Nitratireductor mangrovi: one gene and its partners. The main gene of each other region encodes a partner of the protein of the gene in region 3 in a complex. Links are inferred from orthologs where the notes say so. Each region holds a gene or a part of one and is shown on either strand. Other genes may lie near its edges. The genes, in order: eno, pnp and FQ775_RS04375.

The links.
Region 1: the proteins of FQ775_RS04375 (region 3) and eno are in contact, whole or in part, in a solved structure (PDB 2FYM), measured with the Escherichia coli proteins. The link is inferred for Nitratireductor mangrovi from one-to-one orthologs.
Region 2: the proteins of FQ775_RS04375 (region 3) and pnp are in contact, whole or in part, in a cryo-EM structure (PDB 9QH0), measured with the Escherichia coli proteins. The link is inferred for Nitratireductor mangrovi from one-to-one orthologs.

Annotation. Positions count from the first base shown.
Region 1 is NZ_CP042301.2:1,438,256-1,441,296, reverse strand. Bases 18-2,906 are described here. They hold eno (phosphopyruvate hydratase), read right to left. Parts: upstream 2,155-2,906; coding sequence 880-2,154; downstream 18-879. Other genes in these bases: FQ775_RS07060 (isopenicillin N synthase family dioxygenase), read right to left, coding at 2,284-2,906; FQ775_RS07070 (FtsB family cell division protein), read right to left, coding at 477-803; pdhA (pyruvate dehydrogenase (acetyl-transferring) E1 component subunit alpha), read right to left, coding at 18-294. Also shown: more of pdhA, read right to left, coding at 1-17; more of FQ775_RS07060, read right to left, coding at 2,907-3,041. UniProt on the Escherichia coli protein: Catalyzes the reversible conversion of 2-phosphoglycerate (2-PG) into phosphoenolpyruvate (PEP). It is essential for the degradation of carbohydrates via glycolysis.
Region 2 is NZ_CP042301.2:4,587,442-4,590,494, reverse strand. What follows is about bases 99-2,999. They hold pnp (polyribonucleotide nucleotidyltransferase), read right to left. Parts: upstream 2,674-2,999; coding sequence 523-2,673; downstream 99-522. Other genes in these bases: rpsO (30S ribosomal protein S15), read right to left, coding at 2,945-2,999; FQ775_RS22535 (class I SAM-dependent methyltransferase), read right to left, coding at 99-428. Also shown: more of FQ775_RS22535, read right to left, coding at 1-98; more of rpsO, read right to left, coding at 3,000-3,053. UniProt on the Escherichia coli protein: Involved in mRNA degradation. Catalyzes the phosphorolysis of single-stranded polyribonucleotides processively in the 3'- to 5'-direction. Also involved, along with RNase II, in tRNA processing.
Region 3 is NZ_CP042301.2:900,851-904,307, forward strand. The notes cover bases 53-3,357. They hold FQ775_RS04375 (Rne/Rng family ribonuclease), read right to left. Parts: upstream 3,019-3,357; coding sequence 253-3,018; downstream 53-252. Other genes in these bases: FQ775_RS04370 (pyridoxal phosphate-dependent aminotransferase), read left to right, coding at 53-158. In the rest of the region: more of FQ775_RS04370, read left to right, coding at 1-52. UniProt on the Escherichia coli protein: Endoribonuclease that plays a central role in RNA processing and decay. Required for the maturation of 5S and 16S rRNAs and the majority of tRNAs. Also involved in the degradation of most mRNAs.

The DNA of each region.
Region 1 (3,041 bases), 540 kb from region 3 along the record:
TCGGTAGGCCGTGATCATCTGGTCGCCGTCCTCCATGGCCATCTTGAGCCCGGTGACGACAGCCTCCTGACCGATATAGAGGTGGCAGAAGCCGCCGATGAAACCCATGCCGTAGAGCTGGCCGGCCTTTTCCTCGAAACGGCGGATCAGCAGCATGCCGCGATAGGCGGCAAGCTCTTCTTCCTTGGTGAGATTGGCAGGCTTGGGGGTCTTGATCGCGGCGACCGCGGCGATCTCGGCTTCGGCCTTGGTCTTGGCGGACGGGCGTTTGGTGCGTTTCGGCGCCGCGCTCATGCATCACTCCCTGTATGCGTCTCTTTGCGGACAAGGCGGGAGGATGACAGACTGGCCTCCTCCCAGTTGTTCCAGGAAGGCTAGCATGGGCTGGCGGTTTCAGCCATGCGGAAAAACGCATGGCTGGCATGCGGCTAAACCGTTCTTATTGTTCGGCTTATGCTGAATTAACTTGATATGAGTTAATTGTTGACGTCGAACGGGCGCATGATGGTGAGTTCGTCCGGCGCCGACAGATTTAGCGCCCGCCGCGCCTGCTCGTCGAGCATGTCCCGTTCCAGCGTGCCGTTGTGCAGCAACTGCACGCGCCGCTCCAGTTCAAGGCGTTCGGCGCGCTTGTCCTCGAGCCGGGCGAGCATCTCGACCGTGCGTGTCTCGAGGCGGTATTTCGAGTAGATGCCGAACTCGCCGTGGAAGGCATGGAAGCCGAAATAGGTCAGGAACAGCGCCGCCAGCACCGGGACGATGAACTTGCCGCCGTTGCGCTTCTTGTACTGACGCGTCCACATTGCCGGGAGATTCCTTTCCCGGCCACCTTGCCCGCGACGTGCTTAACGTCCGGTTACGGGTATGCGCGAATGCCGCTCAGCCGCGCAGGATGGAGCGCCCGGCGTAGCGCGCTTGCCGGCCGAGTTCCTCCTCGATGCGCAGCAGCTGGTTGTATTTTGCCAGCCGGTCGGAGCGCGCCAGCGAGCCGGTCTTGATCTGCCCGCAATTGGTCGCCACCGCGAGGTCGGCAATGGTGGCGTCCTCGGTCTCGCCGGAACGATGCGACATCACCGCCGTGTAGCGCGCCTTGTGCGCTGTCTCGACTGCGTCGAGCGTCTCGGAAAGCGTGCCGATCTGGTTGACCTTGACTAGGATCGAATTGGCCACGCCCATCTTGATGCCGTCGCGCAGCCGCGCCGAGTTGGTGACGAAGAGATCGTCGCCGACCAGCTGGCACTTGTCACCGGCAAGATCGGTCAGCTGCTTCCAGCCTTCCCAGTCGTCCTCGGCCATGCCGTCCTCGATCGAGATGATCGGATAGTCGGCGACCAGCTTGGCGAGATATTTGGCCTGCGCCTTCGGATTGCGGGTCTTCTTCTCCCCCTCGTAGATATAGTCGCCGTCCTTGAAGAACTCGGTCGCCGCGCAGTCGAGCGCGATCGCCACATCCTCGCCCGGCTTGTAGCCGGCCTTCTCGATCGAGTTCATGACGAAGTCGAGTGCAGCCTGGGCGCTCTTGATGTTCGGCGCGAACCCGCCTTCGTCGCCGACATTGGTATTGTGGCCGGCCTCCTTGAGGCCTTTCTTGAGCGTGTGGAAGATTTCCGCGCCCCAGCGCAGCGCCTCGCGAAAACTGTCCGCGCCCACCGGCATGATCATGAATTCCTGGAAGTCGATGGGGTTGTCGGCATGGGCGCCACCATTGACGATGTTCATCATCGGGACGGGAAGCACATGCGCGCCGGCACCGCCGACATAACGGTAAAGCGGCAGGCCGGAAGCCTCGGCCGCCGCCTTGGCCACCGCCAGGGACACACCGAGGATGGCGTTGGCGCCGAGCCGGCCCTTGTTGGGTGTGCCGTCGAGATCGATCATGATCTGGTCGAGATGCAGCTGGTTTTCCGCTTCCATGCCGCTCAGCGCCTCGAAAATCTCCCCATTGACGGCGTCGACCGCCTGCTCGACACCCTTGCCGAGATAGCGCTTGCCGCCATCGCGCAGTTCGACCGCCTCATGCGCGCCCGTCGATGCACCGGAAGGCACTGCGGCGCGCCCCATCGAGCCGTCTTCCAGCACCACATCGACCTCGACGGTCGGATTGCCGCGGCTGTCCAGGATTTCGCGGCCGATGATGTCGATGATGGCGGTCATGGATGATCCCTCGCTCGGTCGATGAGTGGAGCGCGGCTGGCGGGCCCGATCCGGCCCCGCATGCTCCGATCGGAAAGTCGCGCCTCTCTTAGCGGAAGCGGTCGAAAACGCAATGCGCCGCAGGCGTCGTCAGGCCGCTGGCGCCACGGTCGACCGGAACTTCGACATCAGATAGGGACCCGAAAGCACTGGCTCGTATCTGGGTTCCGCGCCCGGTTCGAGGCAGGACGGGATGCAGGCGATCTCCTGGTCCCAGTTGGGCTGGTGGAAAAACGCAAAGGACTGGCGTCGCGTCGAACCCGAAGGACCAGGCGGCGGGTTCACCACGCGATGCAAGGTTGAGACCCAGCGGTCGTTCGTCCACAGCGCCATAAGGTCGCCGATATTGATGATGAAAGCACCGGGCACCGGCGGCACCGGACGCCATTCGCCGCTGGGATCGCGGATTTCCAGCCCGCCGGAGCCGGCCTGTGGCAACAGGATCGTCAGGCTGCCATAATCGGTATGCGCGCCCGCCCGCAACTGGCCGGGCTTTGGCGCGATTGCCTGCTCGGGATAGTTCAGCGCTCTCAACGCGCTGATCGGCCGGCTGATCGCCGCCTCGAAATAATCCTCCGGCAGCTTCAGCGCGGTGGCGAACACACGCATGATGCGTGCAGCCAGATCCTCCATCTCGGCATAGTAGGCCTGCCACGCCTCGCGAAAGCCTACCGGCCGCTCCGGCCAGATCGTCGCCGCGTAGCAGAAGGCGAGCGCATCCTCGTCGGTCAACCCTTCTGGTACCGACGCCGGCCCGCCATTGAAGCTTTCTTTCAGGTCTGGTGGGCTGTCCTCGTTGCGCGACTTGGCCAGCGCTTCCGATTCGGGGCCGAGATAGCCATAGGGAT
Region 2 (3,053 bases), 3.7 Mb from region 3 along the record:
AGCCAGAAGGCGACACCATGATATTTCGACAGGCTGCCGGCGAGCGGAAGCGCCTTGGCGACCTTGCGGCGGAAACTGTCGACGCCGTCGGCCTTGCCGCCCGCCACGAGCACAAGACCGCCCGCGCGGGTTGCACGAAGGGCACCAGCGAGACGGCGAAAGTTCTCGCCCTTGTGGCGGCCGAGAAGCACCAAGGAGAGATCGTAGCCGCTGTCCTCGATGGTCGGCGTGGCGGGGATGCCGCGCCGCTGCAGGCCGAGAAAATGCGGACGGTAACCCTGGACCGCTGCCAGTTCGGCCGCAAAACCTTCCGGCAGACGGAAATCAGGAACCGCCCCTAGGAAGAGCGCACGCGCGCCGCTTGCCGGCGGCGCGATGTCGCCGGTCTCGAAGGGGTGGAACAATGTACGGTGGGCGCTGTCGTTCATCACCGGGGATTACCGCACTTGGCGGTCCAAACCTAAGAAAACGGGCGCGCTTCCCCCGAAGCGCGCCCGCCCGTCCCGTCGAAAGGCTCCGCCGTCAGGCGTCGGTGCCTTCCGCCTCTTCCTTCTTCCTTTCCCTGGCGATTTCCTTGCCGGTCTCCTGATCGACGACCTTCATGGAAAGCCGGACCTTGCCGCGCTCGTCGAAGCCCATCAGCTTGACGTAGACCTTGTCGCCTTCCTTGACCACGTCGGTGGTCTTGGCGACGCGCTCCGCCGCCAGCTGCGAGATGTGGACGAGGCCGTCCTTGGGACCGAAGAAATTGACGAAGGCCCCGAAATCGGCGGTCTTGACGACCGTGCCCTCGTAGATCTCGCCAACCTCGGGCTCGGCCACGATGGTGTGGATCCACTTCTTGGCCGCCTCGATTTCCTTGGCGTTGGAAGAGGCGATCTTGACGGTACCGTCGTCCTCGATGTTGATCTTGGCGCCGGTCTTCTCGACGATCTCGCGAATGACCTTGCCGCCGGAGCCGATAACGTCGCGGATCTTGTCGGTCGGGATGGTCATGACCTCGATGCGCGGGGCGAACTCGCCGAGTTCCGAACGGCCCTCGGAAATCGCCTTGGCCATCTCGCCGAGAATGTGCTCGCGGCCGCCCTTGGCCTGCTCGAGCGCGACCTTCATGATCTCCTCGGTGATGCCGGCGATCTTGATGTCCATCTGCAGCGAGGTGATGCCGGCGCTGGTGCCGGCGACCTTGAAGTCCATGTCGCCGAGATGATCCTCGTCACCGAGGATATCGGACAGCACCGCGTAGCGATCACCCTCGAGGATGAGACCCATGGCGATGCCGGCGACCGGCGCGGCCAGCGGCACACCGGCATCCATCAACGCCAGCGAGGTGCCGCAGACGGTCGCCATCGAGGACGAGCCGTTGGACTCGGTGATCTCGGAGACCACGCGCAGCGTGTAGGGGAACTGCTCGGCGCCCGGCAGCATCGGGTGGATGGCGCGCCAGGCGAGCTTGCCGTGGCCGATTTCGCGCCGTCCCGGCGAACCCATGCGGCCCGTCTCGCCCACCGAATAGGGCGGGAAGTTGTAGTGCAGCATGAAGGTTTCCTTGTAGGTGCCGGTGAGGGCATCCACGAACTGCTCATCCTCGCCGGTGCCGAGCGTGGCGACCACGACGGCCTGGGTCTCGCCACGGGTGAAGACGGCCGAGCCGTGGGTGCGCGGCAGGACGCCGACTTCCGACACGATCGGGCGAACCGTCTTCAGGTCGCGGCCGTCAATGCGCAGGCCGGTGTCGAGGATGTTCCAGCGGACGATCTTGGCCTGCAGTTCCTTGAACACCGCGTTGACCTGCTCGGACGACCACACGGTCTCTTCAGCGCCCTCGGGCAGAAGCGTCGCCTTGACCTTGGCCTTGGCGGCGTCGACGGCGGCGTAACGGTCCTGCTTGTCGGTGATCTTGTAGGCGGCGCGCAACTCGTCCTCGACGAGGCCGAGCATGGTCGATTCGAGCTCGGACAGGTCAGCGGTCTGGTGATCGCGCGGTTCGCTGGCGGCCACTTCGGCCAGCTTGATGATCGCGTCGATCACCGGCTGGAAGCCCTTGTGGCCGAACATGACGGCGCCGAGCATGACCTCCTCGGAAAGCTCATGCGCTTCCGATTCGACCATCATAACGGCATCGCCGGTACCGGCGACGACGAGGTCGAGCTTGGATTCCGGCATCTCGTCGACATGCGGGTTGAGCACGTATTCGCCGTTGATGTAGCCGACACGAGCGGCGCCGATCGGGCCCATGAAGGGCACGCCGGACAGCGTCAGCGCGGCGGAAGCGCCGACCATGGCGACGATGTCGGGATCGTTTTCGAGGTCATGCTGCAGCACGGTCAGCACGACCTGGGTGTCGTTCTTGTAGCCTTCGGCGAAGAGCGGACGGATCGGCCGGTCGATGAGACGCGAGGTTAGCGTCTCCTTTTCGCTCGGACGGCCTTCACGCTTGAAGAAGCCGCCGGGGATCTTGCCGGCCGCGAAGGTCTTTTCCTGGTAGTTGACGGTCAGCGGGAAGAAGTCGAAGCCCGGCTTGGGCTGTTTTTCCGAAACGACAGTGGCGAGCACGACGGTCTCGCCATAGGTGGCGATGACGGCGCCGTCGGCCTGGCGCGCGACCTTGCCGGTTTCGAGGATGAGCGGACGACCGCCCCATTCGATTTCCACTTTGTGGTGATTGAACATGTCTTGTCTCTCATATGCGGAGGCACCAAGCCCGGCGCGTTGCGCGCGGGCCGCCTCCGACTGGCTTCGTTGCGGACGAGCCATGGGCAAGACAGCGGGAGGTCCGGAATGTCGGCGTCTGGCGCGCCGTCCGGGCGTCCTGCAATCCTGCCCCATGACCTGTCCATGGGCGGCTTCCGTCTCGTTCCTTTCCAGCGGAAGCCGGGCGGGCCGGAAAGTCCCGGCCCAATATCCGAACGGCGGATCCCTTTCGGGATCCGCCGGCCGAACATCAGCGACGCAGACCGAGTTTCTCGATCAAGGTCTGGTAGCGGCTCTCGTCCTTCCTCTTCAGGTAGTCGAGGAGCGAGCGGCGCTGCGAGACCAGCTTGAGCAGGCCG
Region 3 (3,457 bases):
TCGCACGCCGCATGATCCGGGAGGCGCACGTCGCCGCCACTCCGGGCCACGATTTCGACCCGGTCAACGGTCACCGCACGATGCGCTTTTCCTACGCCGGCGACCCAGCAGATATGATTGAAGCCATGGATCGGCTGGAGACCTGGCTGGCAAAATGATCTTTGCCGGAACTGCCTATCAAGGGGAACTGGCGAATCGAAGAAGGCCAGGGCGAACCCCGGCCTTCCTTTCAAATCGCCAGTCGGAGTGGGCTCAGAAAAAGCCCTTGCGCTGCCACCAGCCGGATTTGCGCGGTTTTTCCTCGGTCGGCGTCGGCTCCTCACTCGCGACCGTCGACGTCACGACCGGCTCGGCAGTGACCGCCGCTTCGGTCTCGGCAGGCGCGTCGGTCACCACCGGTTCGTCTTGAGCGGTAGCTTCGACCGCCTGGTCGGCTTCCACAACTGCTTCCGCCTTTGCCTCGGCCGGCTTCTTGCGCCGCGAACGGCTTTTCGCGGGTTTGGGCTTTTCGGCCTTCGGCGCAACGTCTGCGGCCTCGACAGGCTCATCCGGGCCGGCCGCTTCAGCGACTTCAGTGACGACATCCAACTGCGTTTCGTCGGCGGTCTCGGCGTTGTCGGTCGGCTCCGCCGAGATCACCGCTTCGTGGTCCGATGAATCCACCGCTGCGGCTTCGCCGTCGCGGTCACGCCGGCTTCTGCGTCCGCCGCGCTTGCCGCGCCGGCGCTTCTTGCGGTCCTGGCCGTCATCGTCACTGTCGGAACGACTTTCCGCTTCTGCGTCGTCTTCTTCAGCGGCGTCCGCCTCCCGGTCCTCCGGGATCGCCTCGCCTTCGGCGTCGCGGTCGCGCCCGCCACGCCTTCTGCGCCGGCGGCGCTTCTTGCGGGAGCGACCATCGTCCTGCTCGTCACCGTCTTCGGTCTCCGCACTGGCTTGATCGGCGAGTTCTTCGCTCTCTTCAATCTCCGCCGACACACCGATCGGCGAAAGGGCCTGTATGTCGACCGGGCGCTCCACTGGAGCGCCCTTCGAGATCAGGTAATGCTGTATGCCAATGTTTTCATCGGCTTCGATCGCGATCGTAAGCCCGAACCGCTCCTCGAGGTCGGCAAGGTTGGCGCGCTTGTGATTGAGCACGTAGAGCGCCGTCGCCACCGGGGTGCGCACGGTGATGTGATGCCGCGCATCCTTGAGCAGAAACTCCTCGATGGCGCGAACGACATGCAGTGCGACGGAGGAATCGGAGCGCACATGGCCGGTACCGCCGCAGTGCGGGCAGGGCTTCATGGTCGATTCCAGCACACTTGCGCGGATGCGCTGGCGTGACATCTCCAGAAGGCCGAAATGCGAAATGCGTCCAACCTGGATGCGGGCCCGGTCGTGCTTGAGGTGATCCTTGAGACGCTTCTCGACGGCGCGATTGTTGCGCTTCTCCTCCATGTCGATGAAGTCGATGACGATTAGGCCCGCCAGATCGCGCAGCCGCAGCTGCCGCGCGATTTCCTCGGCGGCCTCCAGATTGGTCTGGAGCGCAGTGTCCTCGATCGAGTGCTCCTTGGTCGAGCGGCCCGAATTGACGTCGATGGAAACCAGCGCCTCGGTCTGGTTGATGATGATGTACCCGCCGGACTTCAGCGTCACCTGCGGTTGCAGCATCTTGTCGAGTTGCGCCTCGACGCCGTGGCGCACGAAGATCGGCACCACGTCACGGTAAGGCTGGACGGCCTTCGCATGGCTGGGCATCAGCATGCGCATGAAGTCCTTGGCTTCACGATAGCCGTCGTCGCCGGAAACGAGGATCTCGTCGATTTCCTTGTTGTAGAGATCGCGTACCGAGCGTTTGATCAGGCTGCCTTCTTCATAGACTAGCGTCGGCGCCGTCGATTCGAGCGTCAGGGTTCGGACGTTCTCCCAAAGCCTCATCAGATATTCGTAGTCGCGCTTGATCTCGGCCTTGGTCCGGTTGGCGCCTGCCGTTCGCAAGATCACGCCCATGCCTTGCGGCACGTCGAGATGCTTGACCACGTCCTTGAGCCGCTTGCGATCTTGTGCGCTGGTGATCTTGCGCGAGATGCCGCCACCACGCGCGGTGTTGGGCATCAGGACCGAATAGCGTCCGGCCAGCGACAGATAGGTCGTCAGCGCGGCGCCCTTGTTGCCACGCTCCTCCTTGACCACCTGCACCAGCAGGATCTGACGCCGCTTGATGACTTCCTGTATCTTGTACTGCTTGCGCACCACGCGGCGCCGGCTCGGCAGTTCCTCCAGCGCATCTTCCGCGCCGACCGATTCGACTTCGCCATCGGCGTCGTCGCCGTTTTCGGCACCTTCGTCGTCGCTGCCCTGACGACCGCGGCTGCCACGGTCACGTCCACGCGGCTTGATGTCGTCCGCCTCCTTGCCGGCCTCGGAGAGGGACTCTTCCGCTGCAGGCACGGTGTCGGCAAGCTCCTCCGAAACGACATCGGCGTCGGTGCGGGCCGGCATCGCCGGGCCCTTGTCTTCATTGGCGTCGCCGTCAGCCTCGACTTGATCGACCGCGCTCACTTCGTCTGGCGCGTTGTCTTCCGATTCCTCGTCGCTTTCCTCGGCCGCGGCTTCAGAGGCCGACGTTTCCGAGCGGGCTTCACGGTCGCCGGGCTTGCTGCCCCGGCTGCGCCCGCGACGGCGGCGCTTGCCGCGCCCCCGCTCGCTGCGTTCCTCGCCGTCGTCGTCTTCATCCTCATCGGCGGCTTCGGCCTCGGCCTGAAGCAACGCCTGCCGATCGGCGACCGGGATTTGGTAATAGTCGGGGTGGATTTCGCTGAAGGCCAGGAAACCGTGCCGGTTGCCGCCATATTCGACGAACGCCGCCTGCAGCGACGGTTCGACGCGGGTCACACGGGCAAGGTAGATGTTTCCTTTGAGTTGTTTCTTGTCCTGGGACTCGAAATCGAATTCTTCAATCCTGTTGCCGCGCACCACGACGACGCGCGTTTCCTCCGGGTGGGAGGTGTCGATAAGCATCTTGTTGGGCATTATGGAAGTTCTCCCCGGCAGCGCAGCCCGCCGGCGGTCGCTGCAAAGCAGGCCGCACGGGTTTTGTCGGGAACGCAGTGCCGGAACATTTGTCCGCAGGCCGGGGCGTCCGCGTCGGCGAGTGCCGGCCCGCAGCCGCAACGGCGCGGGACAATCCGGCATTTGACCTCGGGGCGCAGATGGCCATTACAAAGCCTTTGGAACCGTTACAGACGAAGCCCGGCATCGCCGGACCAGCTTTTTGCTCATGAAGAGCCGGCGCGGAGCTTTGAGGACCGGCCGTTTTCTTACGCAAAGGCGTTCCGTTGTCAGGGATGCCTTGACGAAATTCTGTCGGGCCACCGGCGCGCCGAATCTCTGGCCGTCGCGCTACGTCGCTTCACCTCTGTCGAAGGTGCGGCAGGACGCGTTTCGGGCATTGAAGTGACCCTGCGACGCT